Regions from separate parts of the Denitraticella aggregata genome, predicted to be linked through region 1. Evidence: predicted binding sites of a transcription regulator. Region 1 holds the regulator's gene; each other region holds the start of a gene.
The links. Region 1 encodes HrcA, which represses chaperone genes, less so after heat shock. Its sites were predicted from a motif close to TNTTAGCACTCNNNGNCNNNGAGTGCTAANA; they were not measured.
Positions count from the first base shown of each region.

Region 2: the regulator HrcA is predicted to act here: its motif matches at 7,811-7,841, upstream of groES (co-chaperone GroES).
Region 3: the regulator HrcA is predicted to act here: its motif matches at 2,223-2,253, upstream of rpoH (RNA polymerase sigma factor RpoH).

Region 1 is NZ_JBLLNL010000002.1:45,457-55,768, reverse strand. It holds gene recN (DNA repair protein RecN) at 1-725, opposite strand, end outside; gene ACKVEX_RS03625 (NAD kinase) at 769-1,653, opposite strand; gene hrcA (heat-inducible transcriptional repressor HrcA) at 1,760-2,788, shown strand; gene hemH (ferrochelatase) at 2,826-3,923, shown strand; gene ACKVEX_RS03610 (hypothetical protein) at 4,221-5,240, shown strand; gene ACKVEX_RS03605 (protein kinase domain-containing protein) at 5,252-6,616, opposite strand; gene grpE (nucleotide exchange factor GrpE) at 6,809-7,390, shown strand; gene dnaK (molecular chaperone DnaK) at 7,512-9,446, shown strand; gene dnaJ (molecular chaperone DnaJ) at 9,556-10,312, shown strand, end outside.
Region 2 is NZ_JBLLNL010000001.1:518,883-529,194, forward strand. It holds gene dnaX (DNA polymerase III subunit gamma/tau) at 1-732, shown strand, start outside; gene ACKVEX_RS02490 (YbaB/EbfC family nucleoid-associated protein) at 755-1,078, shown strand; gene recR (recombination mediator RecR) at 1,133-1,726, shown strand; gene petA (ubiquinol-cytochrome c reductase iron-sulfur subunit) at 2,005-2,598, shown strand; gene ACKVEX_RS02505 (cytochrome b) at 2,602-3,870, shown strand; gene ACKVEX_RS02510 (cytochrome c1) at 3,867-4,622, shown strand; gene ACKVEX_RS02515 (glutathione S-transferase N-terminal domain-containing protein) at 4,730-5,326, shown strand; gene ACKVEX_RS02520 (ClpXP protease specificity-enhancing factor) at 5,403-5,867, shown strand; gene ACKVEX_RS02525 (hemerythrin domain-containing protein) at 5,959-6,402, shown strand; gene ACKVEX_RS02530 (class 1 fructose-bisphosphatase) at 6,547-7,548, shown strand; gene groES (co-chaperone GroES) at 7,948-8,238, shown strand; gene groL (chaperonin GroEL) at 8,284-9,933, shown strand; gene ACKVEX_RS02545 (response regulator) at 10,279-10,312, shown strand, end outside.
Region 3 is NZ_JBLLNL010000003.1:178,258-188,569, forward strand. It holds gene ACKVEX_RS05790 (REP-associated tyrosine transposase) at 1-633, opposite strand, end outside; gene ACKVEX_RS05795 (porin) at 887-1,987, opposite strand; gene rpoH (RNA polymerase sigma factor RpoH) at 2,279-3,127, shown strand; gene ACKVEX_RS05805 (SCO family protein) at 3,185-3,775, opposite strand; gene cyoE (heme o synthase) at 3,794-4,708, opposite strand; gene ACKVEX_RS05815 (COX15/CtaA family protein) at 4,674-5,711, opposite strand; gene ACKVEX_RS05820 (SCO family protein) at 5,715-6,275, opposite strand; gene ACKVEX_RS05825 (SURF1 family protein) at 6,265-6,966, opposite strand; gene ACKVEX_RS05830 (twin transmembrane helix small protein) at 7,120-7,314, shown strand; gene ACKVEX_RS05835 (cytochrome c oxidase subunit 3) at 7,320-8,174, opposite strand; gene ACKVEX_RS05840 (DUF2970 domain-containing protein) at 8,187-8,432, opposite strand; gene ACKVEX_RS05845 (cytochrome c oxidase assembly protein) at 8,432-9,007, opposite strand; gene ACKVEX_RS05850 (cytochrome oxidase small assembly protein) at 9,024-9,218, opposite strand; gene ctaD (cytochrome c oxidase subunit I) at 9,224-10,312, opposite strand, start outside.

The DNA of each region.
Region 1 (10,312 bases):
ACGGCGAAATCGCCTTCGCCCAGCATCGCCAGCGCCGCCTCGGCGCCGTCGATCAGGCTTGCCGCATGCGCGAGCCGACTCTGCTCGGCGTTGATTGCCGACCATTCGTCGTTGTCGAACGCCAGTTCGTCGAGTTCCTTGAGCTGCCATTCGAGCAGGTCGCGCTCGCGCTCTGAGGCGGCCGAATCACGGTCCGCCTCGCGCCGCAACTGGACCAGTCGTTGCCAGTCGCGATAGTGATCGGCGACCTGCGCCGCAAGGCGCTGCGCGCCGGCATGCGTGTCGAGCAGCGCGCGCTGAGCCTCTGTGCGCAACAGGGCATGATGGGCATGCTGGCCATGAATGTCGGCCAAGCGTTCGCCGGCCTCACGCAATTGTCCGAGACTGACTGGCACACCGTTGATCCAAGCACGCGAGCGCCCGCCCGCCTCGACCACGCGGCGCAGCAGCACCAAGCCTTCCTCGAGCGGAATGTCCTGAGCAGACAACACCCCCACCAGAGGGCTGCCCGCGGCGAGATCAAACTCGGCCGCGATATCGGCCTTGCCCCGTCCGCTGCGCACACTGGCGAAGTCGGCGCGCCCACCGAGCGCCAGACCGAGCGCATCCAGCATGATCGACTTGCCGGCGCCGGTCTCGCCCGTAAGCGCGCCGAAGCCAGGCCGAAACTCGAGTTCCAGCCGGTCGACGATCACGAAATCTCGAATGGTCAGACGTCTGAGCATGGGATGGGTCTGGTCGGAAAGAAGTGCGAAGCTGCGGCGTGACTCAGGGCAGGCGGGGCACCGCGCTCCAGTGCAGCTTTTCGCGCAGCATCGCGAAATAGCTGTAACTGTCGGGGTGGAGCAGGCGCACGTAATGCGGTGCCCGGGTGATACGGACACGGTCGCCAGCGCGCGCATCGAAACGGGTCTGGCCGTCGAAGTGCACCCGTGCATCATGTGGCGGGAGCAGGTCGATGTCTATGCAGCAGGTGTCGGGCAGCGTGATCGGCCGCGCGGTCAGTGCATGCGGACACAGCGGCACGATCGCGATTCCACCGACCTTGGGGTGAAGAATCGGCCCGTTCGAGGACAATGCGTAGGCGGTGGAGCCGGTCGGCGTGGACACGATCATGCCGTCGGAACGTTGCGTGTAGACGAACTCGTCGTCGATACGCAGACCGAATTCGATCATGCGTCCGATGTCGCCCTTGTTGACGACGACGTCGTTGAGCGCGAGCGTCTGGAACACCCTGTTGCCGCCACGCAGCACTTCGGCAGCGAGCATGACGCGACACTCCTCGACGTAAGCGCCATCGAGCATCGCGGACACACCGTCGATCGCGTCGTCGCGCGCGACATCGGTCAGGAATCCGACCCGCCCCTGATTGACGCCCACCAGCGGCACGCCATGTTCGGCGAGTCGCCTGGCGGTATTGAGCATCGTGCCGTCGCCGCCCAGCACGATTGCGAGGTCCGCGCCCTCCCCGATCTCGTCATAGGTTGCCACCCGAAAACCGCCGGCCATACCGATGGAACTCGAGGTACCCTGTTCGATCCATACCGTGTGAGCGCGACCGCGCAGAAAATCGGCGATGCGAAGCACCGCCTCGGCGACATCCGGGCTCTGGAACTTACCGACCAGCGCGATAATCTGGAATTTATGACCCATGGACCCGATTAAACCATAATGATCGCTCGTCATCGACGAAGCGCTTCTCGCACCCTGATTGCCCGCGTTTGTGAATCGGCCCGGCTCCTATAGAATCCGTGATGAAATGACGCCCCTCGACGCACGATCACAGATTCTGCTCAAGACGCTCATCGAGCGATATATCGCCGAAGGTCAGCCTGTCGGCTCGCGCGCACTGTCCCGTCATTCCGGTCTGGAGCTTTCGCCGGCCACGGTGCGCAACGTGATGAGCGACCTCGAGGAAATGGGCTACATCGCAAGCCCGCATACGTCGGCGGGCCGAATGCCGACCGCGCAGGGCTACCGGTTCTTCATCGACTCTCTGCTGACGGTCCAGCCGCTCGAACGATCGCGAATCCGGACCCTGCGCGGCCAGTTGCAGCCGGATCAACCCCAGCGGCTGATCAGCACCGCCTCGCATCTGCTGTCGGATCTCACCCACTTCGCCGGTATCGTGGTCACGCCTCGCCATGACAGTGTGCGCATCCGCCAGATCGAGTTCATCAGCCTGTCCGATACGCGCATCCTTCTGATCATCGTCACGACCACCGGCGATGTCCAGAACCGCATCCTGATGGCGCGTCGCAAGTATTCGCCGTCCGAGCTGACCGAAGCCGCGAACTACCTGACCGCGCATTTCGCCGGCTATGCGCTGGACGAAATGCACACCCGCCTGCAGTCGGAACTGCAGCAGCTGCGCAGTGACATCACCGAGCTGATGACCGCAGCGGTCGAGGCCAGCAACGACGCGCTCCAGGCGCGCGACGACCAGTACGTGCTGTCCGGCGAGACCAACCTGCTCGACGTCGAGGACCTGTCGTCGAACATGACCCGTATCCGGGAACTGTTCAAGCTGTTCGAACGCAAGACCGGTCTGATGCAATTGCTCGAACTGTCGAATCGGGCCCAGGGTGTCCAGATCTACATCGGTGGCGAATCCGGTCTGGCCGAACTGGACGGATGCAGCGTCATCACCGCCGGCTACGAGGTCAACGGCAAGGTCGTGGGCTCGGTCGGCGTCATCGGCCCGACCCGAATGGCTTACGACCAGGTCATCCCGATCGTGGACATCACCGCCCGCTTGCTTTCCAACGCGCTGTCCAGCAAGGACTGACCGAAGCGCTGCAAACCTCTCTCGCAAAAGGATGCCCATGGCCCGATTCCGGCCCGAACCCCAATACACGCATGGCACAGCACCCCGAACCGGGATCCTGCTGGCCAACCTCGGCACCCCCGCGGCACCGACCGCGTCAGCGCTGCGCCCCTATCTGAAGCAATTCCTGTCCGATCCGAGGGTGGTGGAAATTCCGCGTCTGGTGTGGTGGCCGATCCTGAACGGCATCATCCTGAATACCCGGCCACGCAAGTCGGCCGAAAAGTACGCCAGCATCTGGACCGATGACGGATCGCCGCTGAAGGTGCACACCGAGAAGCAGGCCAAGCTGGTCGCCGGCTATCTGCACAAGGACGGCCTGCCCGACCTACGCGTAGAGTGGGCGATGCGCTATGGCGCACCATCCATCCCCGACACCCTCGAGAAGATGAAGCGCGAGGGCTGCACCCGCATCCTAGTCGTGCCGCTCTATCCGCAGTTCGCAGCCAGCACCACCGCGAGCGTGATGGACGAGGTTGCCGACTGCATGCTTCATTGGCGCAACTTGCCCGAGATCCGCTTCGTGCGCAATTTCCACGACGATGCCGGTTATATCGCTGCGCTGGCTCAGAGCGTGCGCGACCACTGGAAGGAGAATGGCGAGGGCGACAAACTGGTGATGAGTTTTCACGGCGTGCCGCGACGATCCCTGGATCTCGGCGACCCCTATCATTGCGAGTGCTACAAGACGGCGCGTCTGGTCGCGGAGAAGCTGCAACTGCCGGCAGAGCGTTGGCAGCTCACCTTCCAGTCCCGCTTCGGCAAGGCGGAATGGCTCAAGCCCTACACCGAGCCCACGCTGGAAGCCTTGGCGCGTCAGGGTCTGAAGCGGGTCGATCTGATCTGCCCGGGCTTCGTGTCGGATTGCCTCGAGACGCTCGAGGAAATCGCACTAGAGTGCAAGGCGGCCTTTCTCGGCGCGGGCGGCGAGACCTTTCACTATATTCCGTGTCTGAACGAGCGTCATGACTGGATCAGCGCCCTGACCGGCATCGCACGCGCTCACCTGGGAAACTGGCTGGACATCCCGAAACCTTCCGCCAGCGAACTCGAGTCGGCACGCCACCGCGCGCGGGAGCTCGGCGCCACATCATGACCGATATGCTTCACGCCGTCTGTCCGCATTGTGATGCGGACTAGGCGGCTGGCGGGCGATCCTGAAGCACGGGCGCGAAGTCGCGCGACAGGGCCGGTGCGATGGACACCGGTCGTCTGCGGGGCTGGATGGAGTGGTCGCTGTGAGCTTCGGCGATCCATCGCAAAGCCGCTAAAGTCCGGGCGAACGCTGCCGTTATCACGCGAGAAGACTGGCAGTCCGTCCGAGCGGTGACTGGCCGCTCTCCCCAGCATGCGCTCGCGTCGCGAGCGCGCTTCCCGCCGCAGAGCCCCGGTCATGATCATCGCTTCGTCCGAAATCCAGATGCAGTCGTCCCACCTCAGTTTCAGTCGGACCGAGGTCTCGGAGCGGCTGGAGATGTGGTTCGGCGAGCGTCCTGGCGGAAACAGGTCTGACGGTCCGCAGGCCTCTCCATCCGCCCGGGTCACGATCTCGCCCGAAGCCTTGGCGGAGAGCGCTACCGGCACCGTGACGGACGAGGTCGATCCGCTCGACACGGATCCGCACCTGAGGTTGATGGCGACGATGATCGCGATGCTCACCGGTCGGCCCGTGCGCCTGCTGCGGCTGGACGATCGGGCCGACCCTACCCTTCCCGCTGATGGCCAGCCGGCGGCGGCACGCGATACCCGTCGCGGCCCCGGGTTCAGTATCGAGTACGAATTGAGCGCGACCCGCATCGAGTTCGAGCAGACGACCTTCCAGGCGAGTGGCGTCGTTCGCACCGACGACGGCCGCGAGATCCGCTTCGACGTCGGTTTCATGATGGCGCGCAGCTACATGGAGTCGGTCAATGTGAGCTTCCGGGCCGGCGAAGCACGCCTGAAGGATCCGCTGGTTCTCGATTTCGGCGGACCGGCAGCCAGCCTCCAGGACACCCGCTTCGCCTTCGATCTCGATGCCGACGGTGAGCTCGACCGGATTCCGCTGCTCGGCGGCGGTCGCGGTTTTCTGGCGTTCGACCGCAACGACGACGGACGCGAACTGTTCGGTCCGACCACAGGCAATGGATTCGCCGAGCTGTCGGCACTCGACTCGGACGGCAACGGCTGGATCGACGAGGCCGATCCGGCCTACACGCAGCTCAGGTTGTGGCGACCATCGGCCGACGGACAGGGCGTGCTTCAGACCTTGAGCGAAGCCGGCGTCGGGGCCCTGTATCTCGGCCGGGTGGCCACCCCGTTCGACCTGCGCAACCCGGCCAACCAAGCACTGGGGGTGATGCGCAGCAGCGGCGTCTATGTCGGGCAGGATGGCCGCGTCGGCACGGTCCGCCAGATCGACCTGAGCGTCTGAGCGACCGCTCCTCAGTCATCCATAAGGCGCAGGTCGATGCCATCGGTCTGGGCATGGTCCGCTTCGATCGCGGCCGCGCCGGCACGCGCGAGCTGGCGGGATACCGCGCCGAGTCGTTTCGCGACCGTGGTCGCGACCCGCTCCCGAAACAGCGCCTGCACCTCCTCGGTCGCGAGCGCCAGCGCCGACGGGCTGACCTCGAGATAAGTCGTCGCCGTCGTGGACACGACTGTGCCCATGTGGCGATGATCGTCCGCATCCAGCCAGGCAAGTTCGCCAAAAAGTTCGCCGTCACCCAGCGTGCAGACCCGCCTGCCCTCGACCGAGATCTCGACCTCGCCGTCGAGAAGCACACCGAAACGCTGGTCGGCATGATTCTCGAGAAAGATCAGCGTTCTCGCCTCCACCTTGCGCCACGACGAGATCCGTAGCACTTCCCACAGTTCGATGTCGTCGAATTCGGTGAAGAAGGCATGCTTGCGCAGGCTGGCGAATCGACTCGTGTCCGGTGGCACGTAGCTATCGTCGACGATCTTGTAGCGAACTGCGGACAGGTCCTTGGCGAACTCCGCCCCGTTCTTGTAGCGCGAGTACAAGTCCTTCTCGAGCGCCTTGCGAATCACCGCATCCATCTGCGCCGGCACGTCGGGGTTCAGCATCGAGATCGATGGTGGGTCGGCATTCAGGATCTTGTAGATCAGCTGCGCCGGATTGGTCGCACGGAAGGGCAGGCGTCCGGCCAGCAGATGGAACAGCACGACCCCGAGCGAATACAGGTCGGTCTTCTGGTTCAGCGGGTAGCTCTTGATCTGCTCGGGGCTCATGTAGGCCGGCGAGCCGACGCCCATGATGAAGGTCGAATCGGTATCGATCTTCTTGTTGATGTTCAGTGCGAGACCGAAGTCCGTGATCTTCACGTTGTCGTCGTCATCGACCAGGATGTTGGCCGGTTTGATGTCGCGATGCACGACGCCCTGCCGATAGGCGTGATCCAGCGCCATGCAGCACTTGAAGACGATGCCTATGGTTCGATGGATAGGCAGCAGCCGCTCGAAGCTGCAATAGCGCTCGAGCGACTGACCGGGGAAGTACTCCATCGCCACATAGGCTTCCTCCGGGTCCAGAACCGCCTCGAAGATCCGGATGATGCCCGGATGATGGAGACGTCTCGCGACCGCCTCCTCCGCCTTCAGCAGTTTCAGCAACCGCCGATTCCACTTTGCTTCGTCCTTGGACTTGTCCTTGAACCGGACATGCTTGATCGCGACCGGATCCCTGTGGTCCGGATGCTCGGCCAGATACACGATCGCAGTGGCACCGCGCCCGACTTCCCGGATGATGCGGTACTTCCCAATTTTTTCCGGGATGTCAGTCATGCTGCGATCGAATGTCTCCGGACGCACGGGATGCCGCTTTTACACGGACGATGCCGAATGTTAGCGCCTAAGTCGATCGGATGACCACAGGCCGCTCGCGCGGACGCCAAAAAAATGCGTATGCGCTCTTGAAAATCGTCAACCTGGCCCCAATATCCACCCAAATTCAGAGATACAAGGAGTTGCAAACCGATGCAGGACAAGGACCAGGCGGCGACGCCGCAAGACGAACTCGAAAACCAGTCCGCCCGCTCCGGCGACGACGGCGCGATCTCCGCCGACCCGACCGTTACGGAAGGTCCGGACGTTTCGCCGAGCCTCGCCGAATCGCTGCGCATCGCCGAGCTCAGGGCGGCAGAGCACCACGACGCATGGCTGCGTGCGAAAGCCGAGACCGAGAATGTGCGCCGCCGCGCGCAGGATGACATCGCCAAGGCTTCGAAATTTGCCGGTGAGAAATTCGCCGGGGCGATGCTGCCAGTGAAGGACAGCCTCGAGGCGGCACTGGCGGTCGACAATCAGACGGTCGAAAAGCTCAAGGAAGGTGTCGAACTCACGCTCAGGCAGCTCGTCGCGGCGTTCGAGAGTCAGGGACTGGCCGAGGAGAATCCGATGAATCAGCGCTTCGATCCGAATCGCCACCAGGCAATCAGCGCGATCGAAGCCGACGCGGAGCCGAACACCGTCATCAACGTACTGCAAAAGGGTTATCTGTTGCATGAACGGGTGATCCGCCCAGCGATGGTCGTCGTATCCAAGGCGCGGTCGGGCTGACCAGCTTCGTGACCGAGGCTTGAACTGAGGCTTTCACACCCCATATTCGGAACAGTAACGGGTCGGCACGGCATGCGGCCCACGACAGACTTCAGCGGAATCGACAAGAGGAATTCATATCATGGCAAAAATCATCGGGATCGACCTGGGCACCACCAATAGCTGCGTGTCCGTGATGGAAGGCGGCAAGCCCAAGGTCATCGAAAACTCCGAGGGCACCCGTACGACACCGTCGGTCGTCGCCTATGCCGAGGACGGCGAGATCCTGGTCGGCGCCCCGGCCAAGCGCCAGGCCGTCACCAACGCCAGGAACACGCTATTCGCGGTCAAGCGCCTGATCGGCCGCCGCTTCGAAGAGAAGGAAGTGCAGAAGGACATCGCGATGATGCCCTTCACCATCGTCAAGGCCGACAATGGCGACGCGTGGGTCGAGGTTCGCGGCAAGAAGATCGCGCCGCCTCAGGTGTCCGCCGAAACCCTGCGCAAGATGAAGAAGACCGCCGAGGACTACCTCGGCGAACCGGTCACCGAGGCAGTCATCACGGTGCCCGCGTATTTCAACGACAGCCAGCGTCAGGCCACCAAGGACGCCGGCCGCATAGCCGGTCTGGAGGTCAAGCGCATCATCAACGAGCCGACCGCGGCCGCGCTCGCCTTCGGCATGGACAAGAAGCCGGGCGACAGCAAGATCGCGGTGTTCGACCTCGGCGGTGGCACCTTCGACATCTCCATCATCGAGATCGCCGACATCGACGGTGAACACCAGTTCGAAGTGCTGGCGACCAATGGCGACACCTTCCTGGGTGGAGAGGATTTCGACCAGCGCATAATCGATTACGTGGTCACCGAGTTCAAGAAGGAACAGGGCGTCGATCTGAAGAACGACGTGCTGGCACTGCAGCGCCTGAAGGAAGCGGCCGAGAAGGCCAAGATCGAGCTGTCCTCCGGCAGCCAGACCGAGATCAACCTGCCCTACATCACCGCCGACGCTTCCGGTCCGAAGCACCTCGCGATCAAGATTACGCGTGCCAAGTTCGAGTCGATGGTCGAGGACCTGATCGAGCGCACCATCGAACCCTGCCGCGTCGCGATCAAGGATGCCGGCATCAAGGTCAGCGAAATCGACGACGTGATCCTGGTCGGCGGCCAGACCCGCATGCCCAAGGTGCAGGACAAGGTCAAGGAGTTCTTCGGCAAGGAGCCGCGCAAGGACGTGAACCCGGATGAAGCGGTCGCGATCGGCGCGTCCATCCAGGGCGGCGTGCTGCAGGGCGAGGTCAAGGACGTACTGCTGCTCGACGTCACGCCGCTGTCGCTGGGCATCGAGACGCTGGGCGGCGTGATGACCAAGCTGATCCAGAAGAACACCACCATCCCGACCAAGGCGAGCCAGGTGTTCTCGACCGCGGACGACAACCAGAGCGCGGTGACCATCCATGTGCTGCAGGGTGAGCGCGAGATGGCGTCCGGCAACAAGAGTCTGGGTCAGTTCAATCTTTCGGACATCCCGCCCGCACCGCGCGGCATGCCGCAGATCGAGGTCACCTTCGACATCGACGCCAACGGCATCCTGCACGTGTCCGCCAAGGACAAGGCCACCGGCAAGGAGAACAAGATCCAGATCAAGGCCAACTCGGGCCTGTCGGATGCGGAAGTCGAGCGCATGGTTCAGGACGCCGCGGCCCACGCCGAGGAGGACAAGAAGCTCCATGAACTGGTCAACGCGCGCAATCAGTGCGACGCCCTGATCCACTCGGTGAAGAAGGCGATGACCGATTACGGCGACAAGGTCGATGCCGGCGAGAAGGAGGCGATCGAGAACGCCCTCAAGGCGGCCGAAGAAGCGCTGAAGAGTAACGACAAGGCCGAGATCGACGCGAAGAGCGAGGCGCTCGCAACCGCGAGCCAGAAGCTGGGCGAGAAGATGTACGCTCAGAGCCAGGCCGAAGCGCAGGCAGGCACGGCAGGCGCCGGCAGTGCGGACACATCGGGCGCGCAGGCCGCCGACGCGGATGTGGTCGACGCCGAGTTCACCGAGGTGAAGGACAACAAGTAACCGGCAGACCGGGGCTTGTCAGAGTCGGGGGTTGCGCCGGATGGCGCACTCCCGACTTTTTGCCGATGGTGATTCGACCGTCCCGATTCGGGATTCTCAGGACTGACAGATGGCGAAACGAGATTATTACGAAGTACTGGGCATCAATCGCGATGCAGGCACAGACGACATCAAGAAGGCCTACCGCAAGCTCGCGATGAAGCATCACCCGGACCGGAATCCGGACAGCAAGGAAGCCGAAGGGAAGTTCAAGGAGCTCAGCGAAGCCTACGAGGCCCTGTCGGACCCGCAAAAGAAGGCCGCCTATGACCGCTACGGTCATGCCGGCGTAGAACAGAGCATGGGCGGCGGCGGTCCCGGTGCGCAGGGATTCGACGGTTTCGCGGACGCCTTCTCGGACATCTTCGGCGACATCTTCGGCGGAGGTGGTCGAGGCGGCCGATCCAACGTTTACCGCGGTGCCGACCTGCGCTACAACCTCGAGATCTCGCTCGAGGAGGCCGCGCGCGGATCGGAGAAGACAATCCGCATTCCGACCGTCGAGGAGTGCGACACGTGTCACGGCAGCGGAGCCAAACCCGGCACCCAGCCGCAAACCTGCTCGACCTGCGGCGGCGCGGGCCAGGTCAGGATCCAGCAGGGTTTCTTCTCGATCCAGCAGACCTGCCCGAAGTGCCACGGAACGGGTCGCATCATTCCCGACCCGTGCAGCAGCTGCGGCGGCGCCGGCCGCGTGAAGAGCCATAAGACGCTGGAAGTAAAGATTCCGGCCGGCATCGACGAGGGCATGCGCCTGCGTCATGCGGGGCATGGCGAACCCGGCGTCAATGGCGGCCCGCCCGGCGACCTCTATGTCGAGATCCGGA
Region 2 (10,312 bases), on a different contig from region 1:
TCGCCGCGTCCGGACGACCCGGTCGGGACGGCCCTGGTCGCCGTGGTCAGAACGAGCACCGATGCATGCCCTCCCGACCGCGCTGATCGGGCGGATACGCCGCATGTGGCCGGTCGCGTCGGAGGCGTGTCGACATCGTCGCGCGGCGGCCCCGAACAGGCGCATTCCGGTGACGTTCCGCCGTGGGAGTCCTTGCCGCCCGAAGCAGCCGGGGATGCCGACATGCCGAGCCCGGACCGTGCCGAGGACCAACCCATTCGAATCCAGCCGCAATCGGCAGCGGCGCAGCCCTCGAGGTTGGAGGGGGTCCCGCATGAAGCGGCCTGTGACAGCCTCGAAGCGGCGCTGGCGGCGGGAGACTGGCACGCGGTGCCGCGCCTGATCAGCCTCGGAGGCATGGTGCGCGAGCTTGCACAGCACTGCGAGTGGGTGTCGCTGGCCGACGACGTACTGACGATCCGGTTGTCACGGGCCCATCATCATCTGCTCGACATGAACCCCGGGCTGGCGACCCGGCTGGGGGATCTGATCTCCGAGCGGCTCGGGCGCAGCCTGCGCCTGAAGGTCGAACTCGGTGAGATCGCAGGCGAGACGCCGGCCCAGCGCGATGCCTCGGAACGGCGTGCGCGTCATGTAGAGGCGGTCGCGGCGCTCGAAAGCGACCCTTTCGTGCGCGAACTGATAGAACGATTCGATGCCACGCTGATCGAGGCGTCGGTCAAACCCCTTTGAATTCAACTCAGGAGTGACAAGCATGATGAAAGGCGGAATTGCGGGCCTGATGAAGCAGGCCCAGCAGATGCAGGAGAACATGAAGAAGATGCAGGACCAGCTCGCATCGGTCGAGGTCGAGGGTCAGTCCGGCGCCGGCATGGTCAAGGTGTTGATGACCTGCAAGTACGACGTGCGCCGGGTCAGCATCGACGACTCGGTGATGGACGACAAGGAGATGCTGGAGGATCTGCTCGCCGCTGCGGTGAATGATGCGGTACGGCGCGTGGAGACGACCACGCAGGAGAAGATGGCCGGTTTCACCGCCGGACTGAATCTCCCGCCGGGCATGAAGCTGCCCTTCTGATGCGGCTCCGCTCGCCCTCCCGGGCCGTGTCGCCGGACTAGGCAGGCCTCGAGCATGTCGCCTTCCAGCCTGGACGAGTTGATCGAGTCCTTGCGCTGCCTGCCGGGCGTCGGTCCGAAGTCGGCCCAGCGCATGGCCTATCATCTGCTGCAACGCGATCAGCGCGGGGCGGGGCGGCTCGCCCACGCGCTGGACGACGCCCTGCGGCGGCTCAGGCACTGCGAACGCTGCAACACCTTCACCGAGTCCGAGGTCTGCCAGCGCTGCGCGAATCCGCAACGCGATGCCCGTATGCTGTGCGTGGTCGAGATGCCCGCGGATCTCGCGATGATCGAGCAGACACAGGCGTACAAGGGGCTCTACTACGTGCTGATGGGCCGCTTGTCGCCGCTCGACGGGGTCGGGCCGCGGGAGTTGCGGATCGATAAACTGCTCGCCCGCGCGGCAGACGGCGTGGTCGAGGAGGTGGTGCTCGCGACCAATTTCACGAATGAAGGCGAAGCGACGGCGCACATGATCTCGGAATTGCTGTCGGCGCGCGGCCTTCGCGTGAGCCGCCTTTCGCGCGGCGTGCCGGTCGGGGGCGAACTGGAGCATGTCGACTCGGGCACCATTGCCCAGGCCCTGCTGGAGCGGCGCACACTCTGAGGTTGCGCGCGGCGCCGGGTATATGCGGCGTGCGCTTCGGGCTTCGCCTGCGTCCTGTTGGACTTGCATGCGATCGATGCGACAGGTCGAATCATGAGGCCGAGGTCGACGCTTGCTTGTTGCAATGCAGCAACATCAAGGCCTCCAGAACTTCGCGAGCCGCACATAAAGCGTTGATCGGTCGGCGCGTTCGTCACAGGTGCTTTTTCTGCTGCGGCGTTTCGCCTATAATGACGCGGTTTTTGAACCGGAATTTGCACTCCTTTCAGGAAGAGGTCATGAGCGTGGATCAAAAGATGGACAGTAGTCGTCGTACATTGCTGGTCGCGACTTCGGCGGCGGGCGGTGTCGCGGCGGTGGCCACGGCAGTGCCGTTTGTCGCCAGTTTGACGCCTTCGGATCGGGCCAGAGCGGCCGGCGCGCCGGTCGAGGCGAACATCGCCCAGCTTGCTCCCGGCGAGATGATGACCGTGGAATGGCGCGGCAAGCCGGTCTGGATATTGCGGCGCACGCCCGAAATGCTCGAATCCCTGGAGAAGACCGACCCACTGGTCGCCGACCCGGAGTCGAGGCAACCACAGCAGCCGGACTATGCCCAGAACCAGCACCGCTCGATCAAGCCCGAGTTTCTGGTCGCGGTCGGCATCTGTACCCACCTCGGGTGTTCGCCGTCCGAACGCTTCCGCACCGGCGCAGCCAGTGGTGTCAGCGACGATTGGCCCGGTGGTTTCTTCTGCCCGTGTCACGGCTCCTTCTTCGATCTGGCGGGTCGCGTGTATCGCAGCATGCCGGCGCCGACCAACCTCGAAGTTCCTCCTCACAAGTACCTCACGGACGCCACGCTGGTCGTGGGTGAAGACGATAGGGCCTAAGCGATGACGACCAAATCTCAGTCTATGTTGAACTGGATCGACGCGCGCTTTCCGCTGACGTCGAGCTACAAGGCGCACCTGTCCGAGTACTACGCGCCGAGAAACTTCAATTTCTGGTACTTCTTCGGTTCGCTGGCACTGCTGGTGCTGGTCATTCAGATCGTGACCGGCATCTTCCTCGTCATGCATTACAAGCCGGATGCCAGTCTCAATGTGTCCGGCATTCCGGTCGCGTTCGCGAGCGTCGAATACATCATGCGCGAGGTGCCGGGCGGATGGCTGATCCGCTATCTGCATTCCACAGGTGCGTCGGCCTTCTTCATCGTAGTGTATCTGCACATGTTCCGCGCACTGCTTTACGGTTCGTATCGCAAACCGCGCGAACTGCTGTGGATCTTCGGCGTGCTGATCTTCCTGGTGCTGATGGCCGAGGCCTTCATGGGCTATCTGCTGCCATGGGGGCAGATGTCGTTCTGGGGGGCGCAGGTCATCATCAACCTGTTTTCCGCGATTCCGGTCATCGGCCCGGACCTCTCCACCGTGATTCGCGGCGATTTCGTGATCGGTGACGCGACGCTGAACCGCTTCTTCGCGCTGCACGTGATCGCGGTGCCGCTGGTGCTGCTCGGTCTGGTGGTCGCCCACCTGATCGCGCTGCACGAAGTCGGGTCGAACAACCCGGACGGTGTCGAAATCAAGAAGAAGAAGGACGCGAACGGCATTCCGCTCGATGGCATTCCGTTCCATCCGTACTACACGGTCAAGGACATCGTCGGGGTCGGCGTGTTCCTGTTCTTCTTTTCGTGGGTGGTGTTCTTCATGCCCGAGGGGGGCGGTTACTTCCTCGAGTACAACAACTTCATCCCGGCCAATCCGATGGTGACGCCGCCGCACATCGCGCCGGTCTGGTACTTCACGCCGTTCTACTCGATCCTGCGCGCAGTCACCTTCCCGTTGTTCGGTATCGATGCGAAGTTCTGGGGCGTGGTGGCGATGGGTGCGGCGGTCGTGATCCTGTTCTTCCTGCCGTGGCTGGATCGCAGCCCGGTGAAGTCCATTCGCTACCGTGGGCCGATCTACAAGATCGCGCTCACCGTCTTCATCGTGTCCTTCTTCATTCTCGGCTATCTGGGCGTGCTCGCACCGACGCCGGCGCGCACCCTGCTGGCGCAGATCTGCTCGGTGCTGTACTTCGCATTCTTCCTGCTGATGCCCTGGTACAGCAAGATCGACAAGTGCAAACCCGAACCGGAAAGGGTGACCTCCAAATGAGTATGCGTATGATCAAGACCTTCAAGCGGTTCGCAGCGGCGCTGCTGTTCGCACCGGCATTGGCGTTCGGAGCCGCTGCCTCGCTCAACCTGGACCGTGCGCCGGTCAGTACCGATCCGGCCGCGCTGCAGCATGGCGCCAAACTGTTCGTCAATTACTGCCTTAACTGCCACAGCGCGAGCTTCGTGCGTTACAAGCAGTTCAATGAGTTCGGCCTCACCGATGACGAGATCCGGAACAATCTGATGTTCACCGGCGAGCGCATCGGCGACCTGATGAAGATCGCGATGAGGCCGGGCGATTCCGCAGGGTGGTTCGGCGCGGCACCGCCCGACCTGACCCTGGTCGCGCGGCAGCGCAACTCGGGCGACGGCAGCGGCGCGGACTGGCTTTACACTTACCTGCGGCAGTTCTACCGTGATCCGGCGCGGCCGACCGGCTGGAACAACCTGGTCTTCCCGAACGTCGGGATGCCGCACGTTTTCTGGCAGCTCCAGGGCGACCAGGTCGCGAACTTCACGGAGAACGGCGACGGCACCACCAGTGTAGCGCTCGAGCTGGTCAAACCGGGCGCTATGTCGGCCCAGGAGTACGACGAGGCGGTCGCCGACCTTGTGTCCTTCCTGGTGTGGATGGGTGAGCCGGGTGCGGAAAAGCGCAAGTTCATCGGATATTTCGTATTGATCTTCCTCGTCGGGTTCTCCATTCTGGGCTACGCACTGAAGAAGAATTACTGGAAAGACATCCATTAAGCGCAGAGCGGTGCGTCGGCCCCGAGCCGATGTGCCTGCCGCGCCCTACGCACCACGCGATTCTCGTGTGGTGCGCTTTTGCTTTAGGAATCCGGAGTTAGCAGACCATGATGACCCTTTATTCCGGGACGACCGATCCTTTCAGTCACCGTTGCCGGATCGTTCTTTATGAGAAGGGAATGGACTTCGAGGTGATCGACGTCGATCTCTACAACAAGCCCGAAGACATTGCAGTGATCAATCCGTACAACCGGGTGCCGGTCCTGGTGGATCGTGATCTGGTGCTGTACGAGTCGAACATCATCAACGAGTACATAGACGAGCGCTTTCCGCATCCGCAGTTGATGCCGCCGGATCCGATCATGCGCGCCCGTGCGCGGCAGCTGCTGCATACGTTCGAGCAGGAATTGTTCGCCCATATCGACGCGTTGGAGAAGGGCGGCAAGACGGCGGACAAGAATCGCGCCCACGTGCGGGATCAGCTCGTGCAATTCGCCCCGGTCTTCACGCGGCAGAAGTTCATGCTGGGTGACGAGTTCTCGATGCTGGATGTCGCGATCGCTCCGTTGCTGTGGCGGCTCGAGCATTACGGCATCGAATTGCCCAAGACGGCGACCGCGATCATGAAATACGGTGAGCGCATCTTCAGTCGTCAGGGTTTCATCGACGCACTGACGCCGTCGGAGAAGGTGATGCGTCGCTGAACCGAAATCACTCATCCGTGAAGCGGGCGGGCGACTGTCTGTCCAGCGGAGGGATTCAAGGCCGAGTTGACCACCGATGACCACAGTTTCGACCAAACCCTACCTGGTCCGCGCCATCTATGAATGGTGTGTGGATCAGGGTTTTACCCCGCATCTGGCGGTGATCGTCGACGAGCGCGTCTTGGTTCCGCCCGGTTACGCGCGTGAGGGCCAGATCGTGCTCAATTTGGGGCCCGATGCGACGAACAACCTGCTTATGGGAAACGACACGATCACCTTTCAGGCGCGCTTCGGAGGCGTGTCTCATTCGCTGCTGGTGCCGATGAGCAACGTGCTCGCGGTCTATGCCCGCGAGAATGGCCAGGGCATGGCCTTCGAGGCCGATCCCGGTTCCCCGCGAAGGAAGGCGGACGGGCACGAGGACTCACCGGACATCGAACCACAGCATGCCACCGACGATGTGTCCGACGCAGACCGATCCGATGGTGGCGACGAACCACCGGCTCCGCCACGCGGCAGTCACCTGAAGATCGTCAAATGAGTGTAAGCGTGGATCCGACCCGAGTGTCGACGTCGGCCGTCAGGGCGGCGATGCGCGCCGGACAGGATCGCACTGAACTGGAGTGAGTTCGATGTCATCACTGGAATGGAACGATTCGCTGGAACTGGGTCTGGAGCCGATGGATGCGACACATCGTGAATTCGTCGAGTGCTATCAGGCGCTGGCTGCAGCGGACGCGACGAGCTTTCTCGCAGCCTACGACCGCTTCATCGAGCATACCGTGGCCCATTTCGAGCAGGAGAACCGCTGGATGGAAGCGGTCAACTTTCCGGGCTGCCACCGGGCGGAGCACGATCGCGTCCTCGCGGTGATCCGCGATGTGCGCAAACGGGTCGAGGCCGGCGACATGTTTCTCGGACGTCGGTTGGTCGAGGAGTTGCCCGCCTGGTTCGAGAATCACGCCGTTGGCATGGATGCCGCGCTTGCCCACTACCTGGGTCAGGTGAACTTCGACTTCGCCACCGGCAAGGTCGCGAATCCGGCCGCGGCCTCCGGCGCGGCCTGCGCCTGCTGATCGCCCGCGCGCCTCGAGGGCGGTCGCGAACGGCTGATTCGTTTGGCTGCGTCCGCGATCCGGGATGCATGGTCTTGCGACAACGGGGATAATTGCGTCCATTCGAACATGGCCCGGCGCAGGCGGGCACACAGGAGCCCATTGATGAGACGCGTCACCCTTCCCCAGTATCTGATCGAACAGCAGCGTGCAGCGCGGATCAACCCGGATCTGCGTCTGCTCATCGAAGTCGTCGCGCGCGCGGTCAAGGCGATCAGCGTGAATGTATCCAAGGGTGCCCTGGCGGATCTGCTGGGCGAGGCGGGCACCGACAACATCCAGGGCGAAGCGCAGAAGAAGCTCGATGTGATCGCGAACGAGATCCTGCTGCAAGCCAACGAGTGGGGTGGCCACCTCGCGGCGATGGCCTCGGAGGAGATCGAGGAGGTGCATCAGATTCCGTTCGACTATCCCAAGGGCGGTTATCTGTTGCTGTTCGATCCGCTCGACGGATCGTCGAACATCGATGTGAACATCTCGATCGGCACCATCTTTTCGGTGTTGAAGAATCCGGCCAGCGATTCGGATCCGACCGAAGCTTCCTTCCTGCAGCCCGGACGCGACCAGGTCGCAGCGGGCTATGCGCTGTATGGCCCCTCCACGATGCTGGTGCTGACGCTGGGCCACGGCGTGCATGGCTTTACGCTGGACCGCGAGATGGGCAGCTTCGTCTATACGCACCCGTTCATGACCGTGCCGGTGGAGACCCAGGAATACGCAATCAACGGTTCCAACATGCGCCACTGGGAAGCGCCGGTGCAGCGCTATGTCAGTGAGCTGCAGGCAGGGACCGCCGGGCCGCGCGGCAAGGACTTCAATACCCGCTGGGTGGCGTCGATGGTCGCGGACGTGCATCGGATCCTCGCGCGCGGCGGCATCTTCATGTACCCGCTGGACGCCAAGTGCGCGAACGTGGGCGGCAAACTGCGCCTGATGTATGAAGCCAACCCGATGGCGATGATCGTCGAACAGGCCGGTGGCGCGGCGACCACCGGACGCCAGCGCATTCTGGACCTGATGCCGACCCGGCTGCATCAACGCGTGCCGGTCATCCTGGGCTCGTCCGCCGAAGTCGAGCGGGTCACCGCCTATCATTTCGAGAGCTGACGCGGGGATCGATCGTCACGCGGCCGGCGGCCGTCCCGGAGGAAGAACGGGCCGCGCCCTTCCCCGGAGGTTTCCGGCATGCTGCGGGATTCGTCGGCGGCTGCAGCGGTGCGCCTGTTTCATGCTGCAGCCGCCGACCGCGGGACGCGCCAGGCTGATGGCCGGTTTTCGGCGACGATCGGCCCCCGCGTCGCCCCGTTTCAGCCTCCACTGAAAAAAATCCTTTCGTTCTGCCCTTGAAAACGGACAGGGTCGTCCCTATTATTAGCACTCGTTGGCAGTGAGTGCTAACAGTCGTGTCCTCAGGAAGCTGTCGGACTTGAGGCCGGCTCTTAGTAGAAACAATCGATGCGGGCGATGGCCCGCGAATACTGAGTTCGAAACAAAGGAGTGAAGTCGATGAATATTCGTCCCTTGCATGATCGTGTGATCGTCAAGCGTCTCGAAGCCGAACGCAAGACCGCCAGCGGTATCGTGATTCCCGACTCGGCGGGCGAGAAGCCGGACCAGGGTGAAGTGGTCGCCGTCGGCAATGGCAAGATCCTCGACGACGGCAAGGTCCGTCCGATGGCCGTCAAGGCCGGTGACAAGGTGCTGTTCGGCAAGTATGCCGGTCAGTCCGTGAAGGTCGAGGGCGAGGAACTGCTCGTCATGCGCGAAGAAGACATCATGGGTGTCGTCGAAGGCTGAGCGCCTCTTTCTTCATAGATCAACGAATTCAAGGAGTAGGCAAGAATGGCAGCTAAAGAAGTCAAGTTTGGTGATTCCGCCCGTGACCGCATGGTCGCGGGTGTCAATGTCCTGGCCAATGCGGTCAAGGTCACGCTCGGTCCCAAGGGTCGCAACGTCGTGCTCGAGCGCTCCTTCGGAGCCCCGACCGTGACCAAGGACGGCGTGTCCGTCGCCAAGGAAATCGAACTGAAGGACAAGTTCGAGAACATGGGCGCTCAAATGCTCAAGGAAGTCGCGTCCAAGACCTCCGATATCGCCGGTGACGGCACGACCACCGCGACCGTGCTGGCCCAGTCCATCGTGCGCGAAGGCATGAAGTTCGTGGCCGCCGGCATGAACCCGATGGACCTCAAGCGCGGCATCGACAAGGCGGTCATTGCCGTAACCGAAGAGTTGAGGAAGCTGTCGAAGCCGTGCTCGACCAGCAAGGAAATCGCGCAGGTCGGCTCCATCTCCGCGAACTCCGACAGCAACATCGGTCAGATCATCGCCGACGCGATGGAGAAGGTCGGCAAGGAAGGCGTGATCACCGTCGAGGATGGCAAGTCGCTGCAGAACGAACTCGACGTGGTCGAGGGCATGCAGTTCGACCGTGGCTACCTCAGCCCGTACTTCATCAACAACCCGGACAAGCAGGTCGCGATCCTCGAGAACCCGTACGTGCTGCTGTTCGACAAGAAGATCTCCAACATCCGTGATCTGCTACCGGTGCTCGAACAGGTCGCCAAGTCCAGCCGTCCGCTGCTGATCGTCGCCGAAGACGTCGAGGGTGAAGCGCTGGCGACGCTGGTGGTGAATAACATCCGTGGCATCCTGAAGACCTGCGCAGTCAAGGCCCCGGGTTTCGGCGATCGTCGCAAGGCGATGCTGGAAGACATCGCGGTGCTGACCGGTGGTCAGGTCATCGCCGAGGAAGTCGGTCTGACTCTGGAGAAGGCCGGTCTTGAAGAGCTCGGCCAGGCAGCCCGCATCGAGATCGGCAAGGAAAACACCATCATCATCGATGGCGCCGGTGACGAGAGTCGTATCGAGGCGCGCGTGAAGCAGATCCGTGCTCAGATCGAAGAGGCGACCTCCGACTACGATCGCGAGAAGCTGCAGGAGCGCGTGGCCAAGCTGGCCGGTGGTGTCGCTGTGATCAAGGTCGGTGCCGCGACCGAAGTCGAGATGAAGGAGAAGAAGGCCCGCGTCGAAGATGCGCTGCACGCGACCCGTGCCGCGGTCGAAGAGGGCATCGTCCCGGGGGGCGGCGTCGCACTGCTGCGCGCGCGTGCCAACTTGGGCCAAGTCAAGGGCGACAACCATGACCAGGACGCAGGTATCACCATCGTGCTGCGTGCGCTGGAGCAGCCGCTGCGCGAGATCGTCGCCAACGCCGGTGACGAGCCGTCAGTGGTCGCGAACAGGGTCGGTGAGGGTTCCGGCAACTTCGGCTACAACGCCGCGACCGGAGAGTACGGTGACATGGTCGAGATGGGCGTGCTGGATCCGACCAAGGTGACCAGGACCGCGCTGCAACATGCCGCTTCGGTCGCCGCGCTGATGCTGACCACCGACTGCATGATCGGTGAGTTGCCGGAGGACAAGCCCGCTGGCGGCATGCCGGACATGAGCGGCATGGGCGGAATGGGTGGCATGGGCATGGGCATGTGATGCCGGCCTGACGTTTCCGGACCGCAAGGTCCGCGTATCGGCCCCGCTTCGGCGGGGTCGATTGCGTTTACGCAAGCGTGTAGATCCGGGGCGGGGCGGGCGCGATCGGTGAGGGCAATAGCACGGGTCGCGTCAGCGGACGAGCGAACTGTCACACGCAACGTCGAAGCGTGTGATAATGCGTCCCTGTATCGACAAAAGGCGACAGGAAACCTCCACGACTGGGTGGGGATTCCCCGGAGCGCGTGCCCACAAGGCATAGCGTTTCCGATCGACCGAGCAGAAGGAGAACAGCGGGAGTAATTTATTCCTGCCTGCTTACAGTCAACTTACACCCCAAGACTCATGCGCATTCTGCTTGCTGAAGATGACCCGGTCA
Region 3 (10,312 bases), on a different contig from region 1:
CCGCGCTAGCGTTAGCTTGATGAAGGACTCATCGCCGAGAAAGATGGATCGCGCAACCTGCTGGCTCAGCCCGCCCGCTCCCACGTCCATGGCGTCGTCCACAAAACGGATGAACGCCGCCCTCGCCTCGCACCGTGACGGGCCGTAGACGGAGAGCAGCGTATCGGTCGTCAGCCACGGCGGCGGATCGGTCATCCCTACTGTCGCCCGGTAACTGCTCCAGGGGTAATCGGCCGCCGAAGCCACGATGCGCGCGCGCACCGGATTCAACACGATGTATCGCGCGAGTTCGAGAAGGTAGTTGTCGCCGTCGACCAGAATCGCCTTGTACCGACCCTGAAAGACATGTCCGCTTCGCCGATGGCGACGGTTGGTTACCTGGGTGAACACACCATTGAGGTGCCGCATGCCCTTGGAAAGATTCCCGTCAGGCGTCGCGACCATGAGATGGTAATGGTTGTCCATCAGGCAGTAAGCGTGACACTGCCAGTTGAAACGCGAAACCACGTCACCAAGCGTGTCGAGAAAGATAGTCCGATCCCCATCGTCCCAAAAGATGTCTTCACGCCTGTCGCCTCTCGACATCACATGATACAGCGCCCCGGGAAACTCGATTCGCAACGGCCTGGCCATGCATATAGCATACCGCCAAGGCAAGTATATGTCATGATTGATCGCGCACCGGAAAATGGCCACAAACGAGACGGCGGTGCAGTTCGTAAAGACCCTCCGGGCGGGAAATGCTACGAAGCTAGACCTGACCCCAAAGCCCCTTCCGGGCGGGAAATGCTACGAAGCTAGACCTGACCCCAAAGCCCCCCAAAGCCCGTAAACGCAAAAACGGGCGCCGAAGCGCCCGTTGGTCGTTCAAATCGTCAGCAGACGATCAGAACCGGTGGTTGACACCCAGACCGAACAGGTTCTGGCTTTTACCCGTTTTCTCACCAAAACCAGCGCTGGTGTCGTCGTCGTTGCTGACGTAGTTGTAGGCAGCGTACAGCGTGGTGCGCGCGGACAGGCCGTGGGTGTAGGCCAGGGCGAAGCTCTTCGCCTTGCCCTCGCGGTAGTCAGGATCGGTCACGAGCTTGCCGTTGCCGTCCTGATCGCTCTCGCCGTAGCCGACATGCACCTTGCCGGCTGCGCCGACCGGGACGATCGCACCGACGTACCACAGATCGGCGTCGTTGCCCTTTACGTTACCCAGATCGCTACCGTCCTGATAGCTGGCGACGAACTTCGCGAAACCGAAGTCATAGCTACCACCGACAAACCATTCGTCGCTGGTCTTGGTGGAGGGCGTAACACCGGCGTTACCCTGGATGCTGTGGTAGGTGACGCCGACCGCGAGCGGGCCGTTCTTGTAGGTGAGGCCCAGGCCGTAGGCGTCGTCATCGCTCGGATCGAGTAGTTTGTTCGGGGGTGTCGCATCGTCGAACGTCGTCTGCTCGACACCACGTGCCGACCAGATACCACGGACGGTCAGGCCCGAGAACGAACCCGTATAGGTCACGGCGCTGTCCCAGCGAGCCGGCGAGGCGGCGAGGATCGACAGGCCAGCGGCACCGGCCAGTGTGGGATGCGGATCGAAGAGGTTCGCGCTGTTGACGGCGTTGAAGTCAACACCGGCCCAGTAACCCGGGGCGTACTGACGACCCAGCGCAACGGTACCCCAATCACCGGACAGGCCGACCAGCTGCTGACGAGCCCTGAGGCCGCCCGTCCCGATACCCTGGTTCTCATCGATGTTCAGACCGTACTCGAGCACGAACACCGCCTTGAGGCCGTTGCCGAGGTCTTCGGTGCCACGGAAGCCGATACGGCTACCGGCCAGAATGCCACTGACGACACCGGTGAAGTCTTCGCTACCCTGCGAACCCGCGGCGACTGCGGCATCGACGACACCGTAGACGGTGACGTTGGACTGGGCCATCGCGACTGGTGCGGCGACCATGCCGGCGATCGCCAGAGCAATCAGTTTCTTTTGCATGTGTTTCTCCTCTAGTTGAAGTTGAAACCGACTGGCGCCGGTCCGACTTACCTCTCGATTGAGAAGTTGAAGCCATTGTCCGAATGCGCGCCAGCCCATGCAAGTGCGGCAGAGGAAAAACGGCACAATTGACCGGCTCCTGTTGCGTGCATGCAACACGGTCGCCGTGAAAGCCGGGAGCGCTTGGCACCCGAGCGTGCACCGGCTTGACCGGCCTCGGGGGAACCTGCTGCGGATTTAGCACTCTCATGCGCAGAGTGCTAAAATAGCGCGCAAGGAGGGATCAAGCATATGAATCAAGCCCTGTCGCTGCCGACGCCGAGCGCGGTCGGCAGCATCGACCAGTACATCCAGACGGTCAACCGCATTCCGCTGCTGACCGAGCGGGAAGAACAAACGCTGGCCACCCGTCTGCAGCAGGACGGCGACGTGGGTGCCGCGCGGCAACTGGTGATGTCGCATCTGCGCCTGGTGGTCGCGATCGCACGCGGTTATCTGGGCTACGGCCTGCCGCATGCGGACCTGATCCAGGAAGGCAACATCGGTCTGATGAAGGCGGTCAAGCGCTTCGACCCGACGCGCGGCGTGCGGCTGGTGTCGTTCGCGATCCACTGGATCAAGGCGGAGATCCACGAGTACATCATCCGCAACTGGCGGCTGGTCAAGATCGCTACGACCAAGGCGCAGCGCAAGCTGTTCTTCAACCTGCGCAGCATGAAGACCACCACCGGCACGCTGAAGCATGACGAGGTGCAGGCGGTTGCCGAGCAACTCGGTGTCAAGACCGAGGAAGTGGTCGAGATGGAGACCCGCCTGACCGGTCGCGACATGCCGCTGGAAGGCGGCAACGACGACGAGGACGAGCGCTTCGCGCCGATCGCGTACCTGCCCGACCCGAACGCCGAACCGTCGGTGGTACTGGAACAGGCCGAGAACGCCCGCCTTCAGGAGCAAGGCCTGCATGACGCGCTGGCGAGCCTCGACGAGCGCAGCCGCGCGATCGTCAGCCGCCGCTGGCTGACCGAAGGCGACAGCGCGACGCTGCACGAACTCGCGGCCGAATACGGCGTGTCGGCCGAACGGATCCGCCAGATCGAGGCCAAGGCGATGCAGAAGATGCGGGGTCTGCTGGCCGCCTGATCGCCGCAGCCGCGCGTGTAACACCCGAGGCCATCTCCGGATGGCCTTTGCTTTTTGCTACTTGCCCGCGAGCAACTGCTTCACGTCCGCCGCGATGGTGTCGGCCGACTCCCCATGCCTCACGTACAGGCGCAACCGCCCCTGCGGGTCGAAGACGTAGGTGCCGGCGGAGTGGTCTATCGTGTAGTTCATGCCGCTGGTATCACCGCTCTTGCGGTAGAAGATGCGGAATTCCTTCGCGACCTCGGCGATCTGCTCGGGCGTACCGACCAGGCCCAGAAAGCGCGAATCGAAGGCCGGCACGTAACTGGCGAGCAGTTCCAGCGTGTCGCGTTCCGGGTCGACGGTGACGAACAGCACCTGCAGGCGGTCGGCGTCCGGTCCGAGCGCGGCCATGACCTCGCTCATAGTCATCATGCTGGTCGGGCACACGTCCGGACACTGCGTGAAGCCGAAGAACAGCGTGACCACCTTGCCCTTGAAGTCGGCCAGGGTGCGCGGCTCGCCGTGATGATCGGTGAGCGCGAGCGAGCGACCGTAATCGGCGCCGGTGATGTCGGTGCTCCGGAAGGTCGGGGCGGCGGGGTCGGAACAGGCTGCGACCGCGAGCAGGATTACGAACGCGGCCGCGAGAGAGGGAAATCGCATTAAACCATCTTGTGAGAGTCAGAACCTGAGGTAATGATCGGTCAAGAGGGCGGCGAAGAGCAAGAACAAATACAGGATAGAGAAGCGGAAGGTCTTGCGTGCCAGCGCATCGCTGTAATCGACATACAGACGCCACGCATGGTGCAGGAAGGTCGCACCGAGCGCGACCGCCGCCGCCAGATAGAGCCAGCCGCTCATGCGGGTCGCGAACGGCAGCAGCGTGACCGCGAACAGGATGCAGGTGTAGAGCAGCACCGACAGCCGGGTGTACTCGGACCCATGCGTGACCGGCAGCATCGGCAGGCCGGCGCGCGCATAGTCCTCGGTGCGATACAGCGCCAGCGCCCAGAAGTGCGGCGGCGTCCAGGCGAAGATGATCAGGAACAGCAGCAGCGCATCCGCGCTGACCTCGCCGGTGACCGCCGCCCAGCCGAGCACCGGCGGCATCGCACCGGACGCACCGCCGATCACGATGTTCTGCGGCGTGCGCGGCTTCAGCAGCACGGTGTAGACGATCGCATAGCCGACGAAGGTGGCCAGCGTCAGCCACATCGTCAGCGGGTTGACCAGTTGATGCAGGATCACGAGGCCGGTGCCGCCGAGCGCGGCCGCGAAGCCCAGTGTCTCGACCGGCTTGAGCTCGCCGCGCGGCAGCGGCCGGCCGCGGGTGCGGGCCATGTGAGCATCGATGCTGCTTTCGATCAGGCAGTTCATCGCGGCCGCCGCGCCGGCCACGAACGCGATGCCGACCGTGGCCGCCAGCACCACCGCCGGGTCGGGCAAGCCCCCCGACACGGCCAGGAACATACCGATGATCGCGCAGAACACGATCAGCGTATTGACCCTGGGCTTGGTCAGCACATAGAACGCGCGCAGCCGCCGGCCGGCGGCTGCGCGATCAAGCGTAAGAGTTCTTGTGTTCTGCGCGCTCATCGTCTCTCCTGACGGCCGTGACCGGGCGCGGCGCCCCGTTCAGCCGATATGTAATACACACCATCACCAGCAGCAGCAGCGCGGCGCCGGCATTGTGGGCCACCGCCAGCCACAGCGGCAGGCTGAACACCACGTTCGCGACCCCGATCAGCACCTGCAGCACCACCGCCGCCAGCAGGGCCAGGCCGATGCGCTGCGTGGCCTGGCGGCGCGACAGCAGCCACGCGAGACCGAACAGCGCCGAACCGGCCAACACCGCGCCGATGCGGTGCATCCAGTGGATCGCGGTCAGGGCCTCGAGCGACAGCAGCTCGCCTTCGGGCGTCATGCCGAGCTCGCGCACCACGTGAAACGCGTTCGCGTAGTCGACGTCCGGCCACCAGCTGCCATGGCAGGTCGGGAAATCGGTACATGCGAGCGCCGCATAATTGGTGCTGACCCAACCACCCAGCGTGATCTGCGCGACCAGTAGTATGAAGGCCAGCCAGGACAGAACCTGCACCAGCGGGGCGACCTCGACCCGGTGCACGCGGTACGCGCGCAGCGCCAGCACCGCGAGCATGCCCAGCACGGTCATGCCGCCGAGCAGGTGCGCGGTGACGATGGCGGGCTTGAGCAGCAGCGTCACCGTCCACATGCCGAGCAGCCCCTGGAAGACCACCACGCCCACCAGCGCGGTCGCGACCATCGGTGCGCTGCCCTGCTCGGCCCGACGACGCCACGCGAGCACCGCGATCGCGATGATCAGCAGGCCCAGCGTGGAGGCCAGATAGCGGTGGATCATCTCCTTCCAGGCCTTGGGCATGCTGACCGGACCATGCGGGTCTGCGCCATGGGCCTCGCGAATGTACTGCACCGCATGCGCAGGCGTCAGTTTTCCGTAGCAACCCGGCCAGTCCGGGCAACCCAGACCGGCATCGGCGAGGCGCACATAGGCGCCGAACACGACCACCAGGGTGGTCAGTATCAAGGCCAGCACGACGAGGCGACGATATGTGTTCATGACTCAACCCAGTCCGGAATATTTGAGCAGGCGCTGCAAATCCTTGATCACGAGCTTGATGTCCGCCTGCTCGGGGAACCGCATCATCACGTTACCGAGCGGATCGACCAGATAGACGAACACCCCCTGTTCGGCGCCCGGAAGCAGCGCGAGCCAGCCGGCGTCGGCATGCGCGACGCGCAGCTCGGCATGGGCATCGAGCAACGCGGGCGCAGGCGTGCCGCCGTCGGTGACCAGCCACAACCGCGACACGCGATCCATCTCCTTGCCCTGCGCAAGACGGGTCTGACGCGTCGCATACAGGGCCTGCTGGCACGCGTCGCCGCAGGCGGCCGGTCCCGCATAGACCAGGGTCCAGTGGCCGCTCATCGATCCGCGATCGACCGCTGGCAGACCCGCCGGCACCGACAGCGTCGCGTCGGGCAGCGGCCTGGGCGACATCAACTCGCCGTAATTCACGCTGTCCTGGGGTTTCCAGACATAGAACGCGAGATAAGATGCGATCACCGGCAGGGTGCACACCACGATGATCGCGGTGAGGGTGATCTTTGCGCTACGCTGCATCGGACCTGACACTCCTGTAGACATAGAAACCGGTCAGTGCGAGCGCAATGCCGGCGAACGAATACCACTGCAATGCATAGCCACGATGGCGATCCATGCCGGCGTCCGGGCGGGGCCAGTCGCGCACCAGGCCGTCATCCGACGACGAGGTCTGCTGCACGATCCAGTCCCTGACGGCGAGACCCGACCAGTCGCGGTAGCGCGCGACATCGATGTACTGCCACAGCGCGCCCTGCCCCGCCTCGGTCGCCAGTGTGAACGGCGCGGACTCCGGCTCGCGAACCTGTCCGATCACGGTGGTCGGCCCGAGCGCGGTCGGCACCGGTGGCAGCGTCGCACGATCCGGCCCGGCGAAGACCCAGCCCCGATTGACCAGCACCCACCCCTGCGCATTCGCGAGCTGCAGGGGGGTCAGCACATGATAGCCGGCCCGGCCGTCATACACCCGGTTGTCGAGGTAGATCGTGCCTTCCGCGCGCCAGTTGCCGGTCAAGGACACGTTCTGCCATTCGGCCGGCACCCCGAGGGTGTCCACCGGCACCGGCTCGGCCCTGAGCCCCGCGTCGATCCGCGCCTGAATATCCTGCTTTTCGGCGGCCCGTTGCATCTGCCAGTTGCCCAGCAGCGTCGTGCCCACGATCACGATCAGGCCGGCCAGCACCGGGACCGGGTGCAGTCGCGTCACAGTCATGCCGCTACGACCGCCGCGGCACCACCTTGCCGAAAACACGGCTGGACACGCGTCAGCCCCGCGCATTCCGGGCACTTTCGCGCGACAATGGACACCAAGAAAGCTCGTACCCACACCAAGCTCCAACCCCTGCAAAAGACCAGGAGACGCGCCATGCGCATCATCGTGATTCTGTTCATCTTCCTGATTCTGGCGAGCCTCGGCTCGGCGCTGCTGTTCCTGATCCGCGACAAGGGCACCGGCACCCGCACGCTGCACGCACTGGCGCTACGGGTGGGGCTGTCGATCGGCCTGTTCCTGATCCTCATGCTGGGTTTCGCGACCGGAATGATCACCGGCAAGTTATAAGCCGCTCACAGCCAATACACGACCACGAACAGGATCAGCCACACGACATCGACGAAGTGCCAGTACCAGGCCGTCGCCTCGAACGCGAAGTGATTGTCCGGCCGAAAATGGCCCTTGTGGATGCGCACGTACATCACGGTCAGCATGATCGCGCCGATCGTGACGTGCAAGCCGTGGAACCCGGTGAGGAGGTAGAAGGTCGAGCCGTAGATCCCTGAATCCAGGCGCAAATTCAGGTCGGAATAGGCATGGACGTATTCGTAGGCCTGGAAGCTCAGGAAGACCACGCCGAGCAGGATGGTCAGCAGCAAGCCCTTCTTCAGCGTCGCGCGATCGTTCTTCAGCAGCGCGTGATGCGCCCAGGTCAGCGTCGCGCCGGAGGTCAGCAGCAGCAGGGTGTTGAAGGCCGGGATGCCCCAGGCGCCCATCGGCGTGAACGCTTCGTAGACCAGCGGCCCCGCAGTCGGCCAGGTCGAATCAGTGAATTGCGGCCACAGCAGTTCGAAGTTCTCGCCGGTCGCGAGCCAGGGCACGCTGAACACGCGCGCATAGAACAGCGCACCGAAGAAGGCGGCGAAGAACATCACTTCCGAAAAGATGAACCAGCCCATGGACCAGCGGAAGGATCGGTCGACCTGCTTGCCGTACTGGCCGCTTTCGGACTCCTTCACCACCTGACCGAACCAGCCGAACATCATGTAGATCAACAGCGCGACGCCCAGGAAGAACACCAGCGGCCCCGGACCCACACCATTGAGCCACATCACCGCACCGGTGCCGAAAAGCAGCAACGCGATGGAGCCGAAGATCGGGTAGGTCGAAGGCTCGGGTACGAAGTATTTGTCCAGCGCGTGACTCATTGATTGACCCCCTTATTGTGATACCGAGATGACGAAGCGCACCAGTGCGACGATCGCCAGAACGAACAGGACACCCCCCAGTACGCCTGCGACGACGATTGCACGCGGGTCGAGCGAGGTCGCGTCGCTGATGTAGCCGCTGCGTTTGCGGATGCCCAGGAAGCCCCACAGCACCGCGCGAATCGTAGCCCAGAACCCGGCACGCCTCACCGTTTGCACCGACGCGTCCGTGTCCATGGCCTTCCTGTCCCCGGCCATCAGGATTCGTTGGCGGGCGCGGCCACCACCGACGCGCGGCGACCGGCGATCTCGAAGAACGTGTAGGACAGCGTGATCGTCGTCACATCCGCCGGCAGCGCCGGATCGAGCACGAAAGCGACCGGCATCGTGCGGCGCTCGCCCGGCGCCAGCGTCTGCTGCGTGAAACAGAAGCAGTCCATCTTCATGAAGTGCCGCCCCGCGACCTGTGGGCCGTAACTCGGCACGGCCTGTCCGGTGATCGGCTCCGCACGCGTGTTCGTGACCTCGTACGCGATCGTGGTCAGTTCCCCCGGATGCACGCGCACCGCGGTCTGCAGCGGACGGAAGGTCCACGGCAGATCGTGGTGGATGTTGGCATCGAACTGCACCGTGATCGTGCGTGACAGGTCGACCTGGGTGTTGACGACCTGGCTCGGCTGCAGGATGTTGTTGATGCCGGTCACCTCGCAGATCTTCTCGTAGAACGGCACCAGCAGAAAGCCGAAGCCGAACATCGCGACCGCGCCGAGCGCCAGGCGCTGCAACACCCTGCGATTCTCCCGTTCAAGCCTGTTCGTACGCTCGCCGCTCATAGCCCGCTCTCCGCGCTCATGCGCCCAACATCTTGTGCTTGATCACCACCAGCATGAAGAACCCGAACGCGACCGCCGCGAGCAGCAGGCCGGTGCGGACGTTCTTGGCCCGGCGCGGGTCCGGCCCGGGTGTGCGCCCGGCCGACGGCCCGCCCGCGCCGCCCTGCCCGGCATCGTGCTTCATCTGCGGCGTCGCGAGGTGCGTACTCACGCGGCTCACCTGAGCACCGGCGCTTCTTCGAAGGTGTGGTGCGGCGCCGGCGACGGCACCGTCCACTCCAGTCCTTCGGCGGCTTCCCAGGAACGGGCCGCGGCCTTCTCGCCGGAACCGCGCGCGGCCTTGATGACCACCCACAGGAAGATCAGCTGCGACAGCCCGAAGCCGAATGCGCCGATCGACGCGATCATGTTGAAGTCCGCGAACTGCAACGCGTAGTCCGGCACCCGACGCGGCATGCCGGCCAGGCCGAGGAAGTGCATCGGGAAGAAGGTGATGTTGAAGAAGATCAGCGACGACCAGAAGTGGATCTTGCCGACCGTTTCGTCCGGCATGCGGCCGGTCCATTTCGGCAACCAGTAGTAGGCACCGGCAAACAGCGCGAACAGGCTGCCGGCGACCAGCACATAGTGGAAATGCGCCACCACGTAGTAGGTGTCGTGGATCTGGATGTCGATCGGCGCGATCGCGCAGATCAGGCCGGTGAAGCCACCCATCGTGAACACGAAGATGAAGCCGGTCGCCCACAGCATCGGCGTCTCGAATGTCATCGAGCCACGCCACATCGTCGCGATCCAGTTGAACACCTTCACGCCGGTCGGTACCGCGATCAGCAGCGTCGCGTACATGAAGAACAGCTGACCGGCGGTGGGCATGCCGGTGGTGAACATGTGGTGCGCCCATACCACGAAGGACAGGATCGCGATCGACGAGGTCGCATACACCATGGACGCGTAGCCGAACAGCGGCTTGCGAGCGAAGGTCGGGATGATCTGGCTCACGATGCCGAAAGCCGGCAGGATCATGATATAGACCTCGGGATGCCCGAAGAACCAGAAGATGTGCTGGTAGAGCACCGGATCGCCGCCGCCGGCGGCGTTGAAGAAGCTGGTGCCGAAGTGGCGATCGGTCAGCAGCATCGTGACCGCACCGGCCAGCACCGGCATCACCGCGATCAGCAGGTAGGCAGTGATCAGCCAGGTCCAGCAGAACAGCGGCATCTTCATCATCGTCATGCCGGGCGCGCGCATGTTGAGCACGGTCACCACGATGTTGATCGCGCCCATGATCGAACTGATGCCCATGAT